Regions from separate parts of the Kitasatospora sp. NPDC088264 genome, predicted to be linked through region 2. Evidence: riboswitches for the same ligand, from Rfam matches in the RefSeq annotation. Region 2 holds a riboswitch; the other holds the start of a gene.
What was found. A riboswitch is a leader RNA that binds a small molecule or an ion and turns the genes downstream of it on or off. The one in region 2 is predicted to bind guanidine.

Region 1 (4,399 bases), on a different contig from region 2:
GGGGCCACCACGGACCGCGAGGACCTCTCCTTCCAGGTCACCCTGGCGCTGCTGGCGCTGCGCACCGGCCGCCCGGTGAAGATGACCCTCACCCGCGAGGAGTCCTTCCACACCCACCCCTCGCGCCACCCCGCGCTGCTGCGCTACCGCCACCACGCCGACGCCGAGGGCACCCTGGTGAAGGTCGAGGCGCAGATCCTGCTGGACGGCGGCGCGTACGCGGACGTCTCCGCCGAGGCGCTGGCCGCCGCCACCGCCTTCTCGGTCGGCCCGTACGTCTGCCCGAACGTCTTCGTGGACGCCTGGGCGGTGCGCACCAACAACCCGCCGGCCGGGCGGATGCGCGGCGAGGGCGCGTTGCAGGCCTGCTTCGCCTACGAGTCGCAGCTGGACCAGCTGGCCGCCCGGATCGGCGTGGACCCGGTGGAGATCCGCCGCCGCAACGCGATGGCCACCGGCGACCCGATGCCCACCGGACAGGCCGTCACCTGCCCGGCGCCGGTCGGCGCGCTGCTGGAGGCCGTCGCGGCCGAGCCGCTGCCGGCCCTGCCGGTGGACGACCCGGACGCCGAGTGGCTGCTGCCGGGCGGGCCCGGTGGGGCCGGCGACCCGGCGGCGGTGCGGCGCGGGATCGGCTACGCCGTCGGCATGGTGCACATGCTCGGCGCCGAGGGCGAGGACGAGGTCTCCACCGCCACCGTGCGGGTCAGCGGCGACCACGCCACGGTGATCTGCGCGGCCGTCGACTCCGGACAGGGCTTCGCCACGCTGGCCCGGCAGATCGTGCAGACCGTGCTGGGCGTCAGCGAGGTGTACATCGCGCCGGCCGACAGCGACCAGTCCATCGCCGGTCCCTCCGCCCGTGGCCGGCACACCTGGGTCTCCGGCGGCGCCGTCGAGCGCGCCGCGCTGATGGTCCGCCACCAGCTGCTCCAGCCGATCGCCGCCAACTTCGGGATGTCGGTGGAACTGCTGCAGATCGCCGACGGCAAGATCACCTCGTACGACGGGGTGCTCGGCATGCCGGTCGCCGAGGCGCTGGAGGGCAAGGAGCTCTGGGCGACGGCCCAGTGCCGCCCGCACCCCACCGAGCCGCTGGACGAGTCCGGGCAGGGCGACGCCTTCGTGTCGATCGCGTTCTGCGCGATGCGCGCGGTGGTGGACGTGGACATCGAGCTGGGCGCCGTCCGGGTGGTCGAGATGACGGTCGCCCAGGACGTCGGCCGGGCGCTGAACCCGCGGCAGATCGAGGACCGGATCGAGGCGGGCGTGGCCCAGGGCGTCGGCCTGGCGCTGCTGGAGGACCTGCGCACCGAGGGCGGCGTGCTGCTGAACCCCTCGCTCACCGGCTACCGGCTGCCCACCGCGCTGGACACCCCGCAGGTGCGCATCGCCGCCCTGCTGGAGGAGCGGGACGTGGTCGCCACCTTCGGGGCCAAGGCGGTCAGCGCCGCCCCCGCGGTGGTCGCCCCGGCGGCCGTGGCCGCCGCCGTCCGGGCGGCCACCGGCCTGCCGGTCGGCCGGCTGCCGATCCGGCCGGAGGACGCGGTCGCGGTCTGACGGGCGGGGGCGGCGGCTTCGGCCGACCGCCCCGGAAATACCGGAAACAGGAATTGCCGGTCGACGGAATGTCGACCGGCAATTCCATTTCCGGCGAGGCCATGACGGGAATCGAACCCGTGTACACCGCTTTGCAGACGGTTCCCTAAGCCACTCGGGCACACGGCCAGTGAATTCATAGTGGCGGAATGCGCGGGGGGCCGTCAACGGCGGAATGTAAATTCTGTATGGCGGCTTGTGCTACGGTCGGAACCAGGTGGTCGGTTGCCCGGCCGCCCCGGACGAGCGCGTCGTACCCGGTGACGACAAGACGGCGCAGTTCAGCGGCAATCCGGCCGCTGTGGACTGCGGAGGTAGGCCGTCATGGCATGGCTCGTTCTGATCATCTCGGGTGTCCTGGAGACCGTGTGGGCGGTGGCCCTGGAGTCGTCCAAGGGCTTTTCCCGGCTCACCCCCAGCCTCGTCTTCGGTGTGGCCCTGCTGCTGAGCATGGGCGGGCTGGCGTACGCGATGCGCACCATTCCGATCGGCACCGGCTACGCGGTCTGGGTCGGCATCGGTGCGGTCGGCACCGCGCTCTACGGCATGGCCGTCCTGGGGGACGCGGTGACGGCGGCCCGGATCGGCTGCCTGCTGCTCATCGTCTCCGGCGTGGTCGGCCTGAAGGTGCTCCACTGACCGCCGCCTGAGCTTCGCCCGCCCTTCCCCCGACCCCGGTCCTAGGCCCAGCGACCTAGCTGGTCACCGACTCGGGTCAGGGGTCATGAAGGCAGACGGCCCTTACGATGTTACGTATGACCACTGCCTCCCCCACCTCGGTCGACTCCGCCTCGATACCCTCCGAACTCGACCCAGGTGGCGGGGTCCTCAGCGGCCGCTACCGCGCTCTGACGCTGGGGATCGTGTCGGTGGTCCTGGTGATCGCCTTCGAGGCGACCGCCGTCAACACCGCGATGCCGACCGCGGCCCGCCAGCTGAACGGCATCGGGCTGTACGCCTTCGCCTTCTCCGGCTACTTCACCACCACGCTGTTCGCGCTGGTCGTCTCCGGGCAGTGGTGCGACCGGCGCGGGCCGATGCAGCCGCTGTTCACCGGCATCGCGGTGTTCGGTGTGGGCCTGGTGGTGGCCGGGACGGCGCCGGGCATGTGGGTGTTCGTGGCCGGGCGGGCGATCCAGGGCCTGGGCGGCGGGCTGGTGATCGTCGCGCTGTACGTGGTGGTCGGCCGGGCCTACCCGGAGCGGCTGCGGCCGGCGGTGTTCGCGGCCTTCTCCTCGGCCTGGGTGCTGCCCTCGATCATCGGGCCGCTGGTCTCCGGCGCGATCACCCAGCACCTCGGCTGGCGCTGGGTGTTCCTGGCCGTGCCGGTGCTGATCCTGCTGCCGCTGGCCGTGATGGGCCCCGCGCTGACCCGCTCCGAGCGGGAGCACCCGGTGGCCAGGGGCTCGGACTTCGACCGCCGGCGCACCCTGCTGGCCGCGATGGCGGCGCTCGGTGCCGGCCTGCTGCAGTACGCGGGCGGGCGGCACGACCTGATCGGGCTGCTCCCCGGGATCGTCGGGGCGGCGCTGCTGGTGCCGGCCGTCCTGGGGCTGTTGCCCGAGCGGACCCTGCGGGCCGGGCGGGGGCTGCCGGCGGTGATCCTGCTGCGCGGACTGGCGGCCGGGGCGTTCCTCGGGGCCGAGGCCTTCGTCCCGCTGATGATGACCACCGAGCGCGGCCTCTCGCCGACGATGTCGGGGCTCACCCTGACCAGCGGCGGGCTCACCTGGGCGCTGGGCTCCTGGCTACAGGGGCGGCCGGGAGCCGAGCGCTACCGCGAGGCGATGATCCGGGGCGGGTTCGTGCTGACCGCGGTGGCGATCGCGGGCGCCGCGCTGGTGCTGGTCCCGGCGGTGCCGGCCTGGGTGGCGGCGGTGGCCTGGGGCGTCGGCGGCATCGGGATGGGACTGACGGTCGCGAGCGTCAGCGTGCTGATGATGAAGCTCTCCGCGCCGGAGGACGCCGGGGTGAACTCGGCGGCCCTGCAGATGAGCGACGCGCTGGGCAACGTCCTGCTGACGGGCCTGGCGGGGGTGATGTTCGCGGTGCTGGGCGGCGGCTCGCTCGCCGCCGCCCACGAGGGCGCCGGGGCCACCGCCTCGCCCGGGGCCGCCGGCTCGCCCGGGGCCTTCGCGGTGATCCTGCTGGCCATGGCCGGCGTGGCGCTGCTGGGGGCGCTGCTCGCCGGCCGGGTCCGGGCCAGGTCCTGAGGGTCAGCCGGCAGCGGCGGCGGAGGGCACCGGCGGTGCCCCGGGGGTGCCGAGGAAGGCCTCCCAGCCGCCGGTCGGCGCCTGGCCCGGGGCGAGGCCCTGGAGCTTGCGCAGCACCGCCGGGTCCTGGGCGTCCAGCCAGTCCACCAGTTGGCGGAACGAGACCAGCCGGACCTCCGGCTTGTCCGCGATCGTCCGGAGCACGTCCTCGACGGCGTTCATGTAGATGCCGCCGTTCCACTCCTCGAAGTGGTTGCCGATGACGTACGGCGCCCGGTTGCCGTTGTAGGTGCGGTCGAATCCCAGCAGGTAGGAGTCGCGGGCCTGGGCCTGGAAGCCCGGGTAGAGCGCCGGGTCGGCCTTGGTGTTGGGGCCGCACTGGTTGTACATGATGTTGTAGTCCATCGACAGCACCTGGAAGGTGTGCCCGGGGAAGGGGATGGACTGCAGCGGGAGGTCCCAGAGCGCACCGCCCTGGATCTTCTGCGGCCACACCTGGGTGCCGTTGCCGCTGCTGTCGTAGCGCCAGCCGCGCTTGACCGCGGTGGGCAGCAGGTTGCGCTGGCCCTCCAGGCAGGGGGTGCGGC
Region 2 (4,399 bases):
TGATCGGGCTGGCCGTACTCGTGCCGCTCGCGCTGGCGGTGGCCCGGCGGCTTGCGGTGCTGCGCTTCGACGACAGCGTGGCCGCCTCGCTGGGCGTCGACCCGGGCCGGGTCCGGCTCGGCTGCCTGCTGCTGGCCGTCGCGCTGGCCGGGCTGGCCGTCGGCGTGTGCGGGCCGGTCGGCTTCGTCGCGCTGGCCGCGCCCGTGATCGCCGGGCGGCTGGCCGGGCCGGCGCGCGTGCCGGTCCTCGGCTCGGCACTGACCGGCGCCGTCCTCGTCGTGCTCGCCGACACCGTGGGGCGGGTGCTGATCGACGGGGTGGAGATCCCGGTCGGCATCGTCACCACCGTCCTCGGTGGCCCCTTCCTGCTCTGGGTGCTGCTCGGCCGCAAGGGCACCCCCGCTTAACCTTCCCGAGGAGTACCGCAGATGGAAACCCTTCCCCTCGTCGAGCCCGATCCGGCCGACCCCGCCTACCGCCTGGTCACCTTCGTGCACGAGGACGCGTCGTGCGACGGCGTGCTCGCCCTCCTGCACACCGTCACCGACAAGGACCGGCACGCCGGCGACCTCGCCCCGCACCTGATGACCCGCCGCGACGACGGCCGCTGGTCGATCACCTACCGGCTGCGCGCCGACCACCGGGCGTCCTACCAGCTGTACCCGTTCCGGGGGGACGCCCCCGGCACCGCCCGGGCGGACTGGCTGCGCGTCCTCGACCACGCCCGCCCCGACCCGCACGACGCCGCCCCCCGGCTGCCCGCCCGCGACGGGCGCCACCCGTCGTCCGTGCTCAGCCTGCCCGACGCCCCCGCCCAGCCGTACGTCCGGCGGCGCGACGGCGTGCCGCGCGGGCGGACGGTGGCCCACGAGGTGGCCGGGCGGCGGGTGGACGTCCACCTCCCCGCCGGGGGCGGGCCTTCCGCCGGTGGCGGGCCGTTCGCGGTGGCCGTGCTGCTGGACGGCGAGATGTGGGGCGAGGTGCTGTCGGTCGGCGACACCCTCGACAACCTGGCGGCGGACGGCGCCATCCCGCCCACCGTCGCCCTGCTCGTCCACACCATGGGCCCCTGCCGACCCGACGACCTCAGCTGCAACCCGGCCTTCGTCGACCTCCTCGCCGACCGCCTCCTCCCCTGGGCGGCGGCGGAGTTCGGCACCACCACCGACCCGGCCGCCACCGTGATCGCCGGCCAGAGCGCGGGCGGCCTCACCGCCGCCTTCGCCGCGTTCCGGCGCCCCGACCGCTTCGGCGGCGCGCTCTGTCAGTCCGGTTCCTTCTGGTGGCCGGACGAGACCGAGTTCGACGAGGGCAGTGAGTGGCTGACCCGCCAATTCGCCCGCGAGCAAAGGCGGGAGGCCCGGTTCTACGTCGAGGTCGGCCTCCAGGAGTGGATGCTGCTCCCGCAGAACCGTCACCTGCGCGACGTCCTCACCGCCCGCGGCTACGACCTCGCGTACCGCGAGTTCAACGGCGGCCACGACTACGCCTGTTGGCGCGGCGGGCTGGCGGACGGGCTGGCGCACCTGCTGGGGCGTGCCTGAGAACTCCCGGTGGACCATCCGGACCGACGGCGGCCGAGGCGTCCCGCCACCCGGGCGTGCTAGCGTCCCGGTGGCGGCGCGCCGGTGACCGCCCCGGACGAGATGTGCGCCGTACCCGGCCCGCCAAGACGACGCACCGAGGGAGACGTCATGGCCGCCGGTGCCCCGATCGCCCGTCCGCTCGACGTGCGGTGGATCCACGGGTCCCCGTCCGCGAAGCACAACACGGACCCGGACATCCAGGTCCACGCGTACGACGAGCACACCGTCATCCTGCGGCAGAACAAGGCGGTCGACTACGAGGCGCCGTTCCTGTTCCTGCTGTTCGGGGGCGAGCGGGCGGTCCTGATCGACACCGGGGCCACCGCCTCCGCCGCGTACTTCCCCCTGCGCACCGTGGTCGACGGACTCATCGACCAGTGGCTCGCCGACCACCCCCGCGACGGCTACGGACTGCTCGTCCTGCACACCCACCCGCACGGCGACCACGTCGCGGGCGACGGGCAGTTCGCCGACCGGCCCGCGACGACCCTGGTCGGCGCCGACCCGGCCACGGCCTGGCCGTACTTCGGCTTCGACCAGGACCCGGACGCCGTCGCGCGGGTGGACCTGGGCGGCGGCCGGGTGCTCGAATGCCTGGCCACCCCGGGCCACCACCCGGCGGCCGTCACCTACTACGACCCGTGGACGGGCCTGCTGCTCACCGGCGACACCGTCTACCCGGGCCGCCTCTACATCGACGACTGGCCTGCCTTCACCCGCACCGTCGACCGGCTGATCGACTTCGCCGAACGCCGCCCGGTGACGCACCTGCTCGGCTGCCACATCGAGATGACCCGCACCCCCGGCGTCGACTACCCCATCCGCACGACCCACCAACCCGACGAGCCGCCCCTGCAGCTGACCGTCGGACACCTCCGGGCCATCCGCACCGCACTCGCCGACCTCGGCGACCGACCGCGCCGGCACGCCCTGCCCGACCTGATCCTCTGGCCGAGCGCCTGAGCCCGGAAGGCCGCGTCCAACGAACTGACGCCGCACCCCGCGATCGCGGGGTGCGGCGTGGCTGTTCAGTCGGCGAGGGGTGGTGCCGGCGCCTCCCGGGGGAGGCGGGTGGTGAGGAGGGTGCCGGCGGCGACCAGGGCGGCGGTGAGCAGAAGGGCGAGGCGGTAGGGGCCGAGTGAGCCGCCGTCGGTGTCCAGGGCGCCGATGAGGGCGGCGGTGGCGGCGATGCCGAGGGCGCCGCCGAGGGTGCGGACGATGGTGAACAGGCCCATGGCGCGGCCCATCGCGGGCCCGGGGACGTCGGCGAAGCCGGCGATCTGGACGGTGAGCACGGCGGTGCCCAGGACGAGCCCGACCGCGAACATCAACGCCCGTACGGCCCAGGGGTTCTCGGCGAAGCCGAGGGCGGCCAGGACGAGGGCGGCGAGCAGCAGCGCGGGCAGCGCGAGGCGGCGGGGACCGAACCGGGGCAGCAGGCGGTCGACCACCTGGGAGGCGGCCATCAGGCCGATCGCCTCGGGGAAGACGCTCAGCCCGGCGTCGAGGGCCGAGGCCCCGAGGGCGGCCTGGTAGAGCAGCGGGAGGACGAACAGGGCGCCCATCAGGCCGGCCGAGGTGAGCAGGGCCAGCCAGGTGGCGGTGCCGAAGGTGCGGTCGGCGAGCTGCCGAAGATCCACCAGTGGTTCGGCGGAGCGGAGTTGGTGGCGCACGGCGATGACGAGCAGGAGGAGACCGGCCACGCCGCTGAGCGCCACTCCCGGCGAGGACCAGCCGTGCGCCGGGCCGAAGCCGAGCGCGTAGGTGAGCAGTCCGAGGCCGGGGGTGGCGAGCAGGAAGCCGGTGGTGTCGAAGCGGCCGGCCGGGGGCTCGTCCGCCGCGCGCAGGCCGATGAGCCCGGTCACGACGGCCGCGACCCCGACCGGCACGTTGACCAGGAACAGCCAGTGCCAGGAGAGGTGTTCGGTCAGGAGGCCGCCGAGCGGCGGGCCGAGGGCGGGCATCAGGGCGGTCGGGACGATCAGGATCCGGCCCAGGCCGGCCCGCTCGTGCGGGGCGAAGGCCCGGAACAGCAGGGTCATCCCGACCGGGGTGAGCAGCCCGCCGGCCACGCCCTGGACGGCCCGCGCGGCGGCGAGCGAGCCGAGGCCGGGGGCGGCGGCGCACAGGGCGGAGGCGAGGGTGAACGCGGCCAGGGAGCCGAGGAAGACCCGTTTCACGCCGAACCGGTCGCCGAGCCAGCCCGCCACCGGCAGGCCGACGGCGAGGCCGACCAGGAAGGCCGTCTCGACGGCGTTGGCGGCCGAGACGGGCCGCCCGAAGTCCTCGGCGATGGTGAACAGCGCGGGGTTGACGATGGTCGAGTCCAGGCCGTTCATGCACATCGCGGCGGTGTAGACCACGACCACCGCGGCGCGCCCCGCGAGCAGGGGGCGCGCCGGGGCGGCCTCGACGGCCGGAGGGGTCACAGGTCGGTCCAGTGGGCGGTGATCCACTGCACGGCGTCGGCGCGCTCGCACGGGCCGTGGGAGACGTTCCAGCCGGCCGGGACGGCGGCGAAGGCCGGCCAGAGCGAGTGCTGGCCCTGGTCGTTGACGAGGGCGAGGAACTCGCCGTCGCCGTCGAAGGGGTTGGCGGGGGCGTCACTCATCGGAGGACTTCTCCAGGTGGTCGGTGATCACGCGGGCGATGTGCGCGATCGGGGCGGGCAGGGTCATGTCCTTGTGCGAGCAGGCGACGTCGGTGTTGTCGATGCGGCCGGACACGTACGGGGTCCAGAGTTCGGGCACCAGGGTCTCGTCGATGGTGTCGACGGTGGCGCGGAAGAACAGCACGTCGCCGTCGAAGGGGCG

Region 1: another riboswitch for guanidine. It lies ahead of AB0O82_RS30865 (SMR family transporter); the one in region 2 lies ahead of AB0O82_RS01445 (MBL fold metallo-hydrolase).

Annotation. Positions count from the first base shown of each region.
Region 1 covers NZ_JBFBIR010000056.1:35,397-39,795, reverse strand. Annotated here, with positions in the region: gene AB0O82_RS30875 (xanthine dehydrogenase family protein molybdopterin-binding subunit) at 1-1,560, shown strand, start outside; tRNA gene AB0O82_RS30870 (tRNA-Cys) at 1,657-1,728, opposite strand; guanidine-III (ykkC-III) riboswitch at 1,814-1,880, shown strand; gene AB0O82_RS30865 (SMR family transporter) at 1,924-2,238, shown strand; gene AB0O82_RS30860 (MFS transporter) at 2,355-3,812, shown strand; gene AB0O82_RS30855 (hypothetical protein) at 3,816-4,399, opposite strand, start outside.
Region 2 covers NZ_JBFBIR010000001.1:340,152-344,550, forward strand. Annotated here, with positions in the region: gene fhuB (Fe(3+)-hydroxamate ABC transporter permease FhuB) at 1-407, shown strand, start outside; gene fes (enterochelin esterase) at 429-1,544, shown strand; guanidine-III (ykkC-III) riboswitch at 1,622-1,682, shown strand; gene AB0O82_RS01445 (MBL fold metallo-hydrolase) at 1,695-2,549, shown strand; gene AB0O82_RS01450 (DHA2 family efflux MFS transporter permease subunit) at 2,615-4,015, opposite strand; gene AB0O82_RS01455 (MbtH family protein) at 4,012-4,197, opposite strand; gene AB0O82_RS01460 (amino acid adenylation domain-containing protein) at 4,190-4,399, opposite strand, start outside.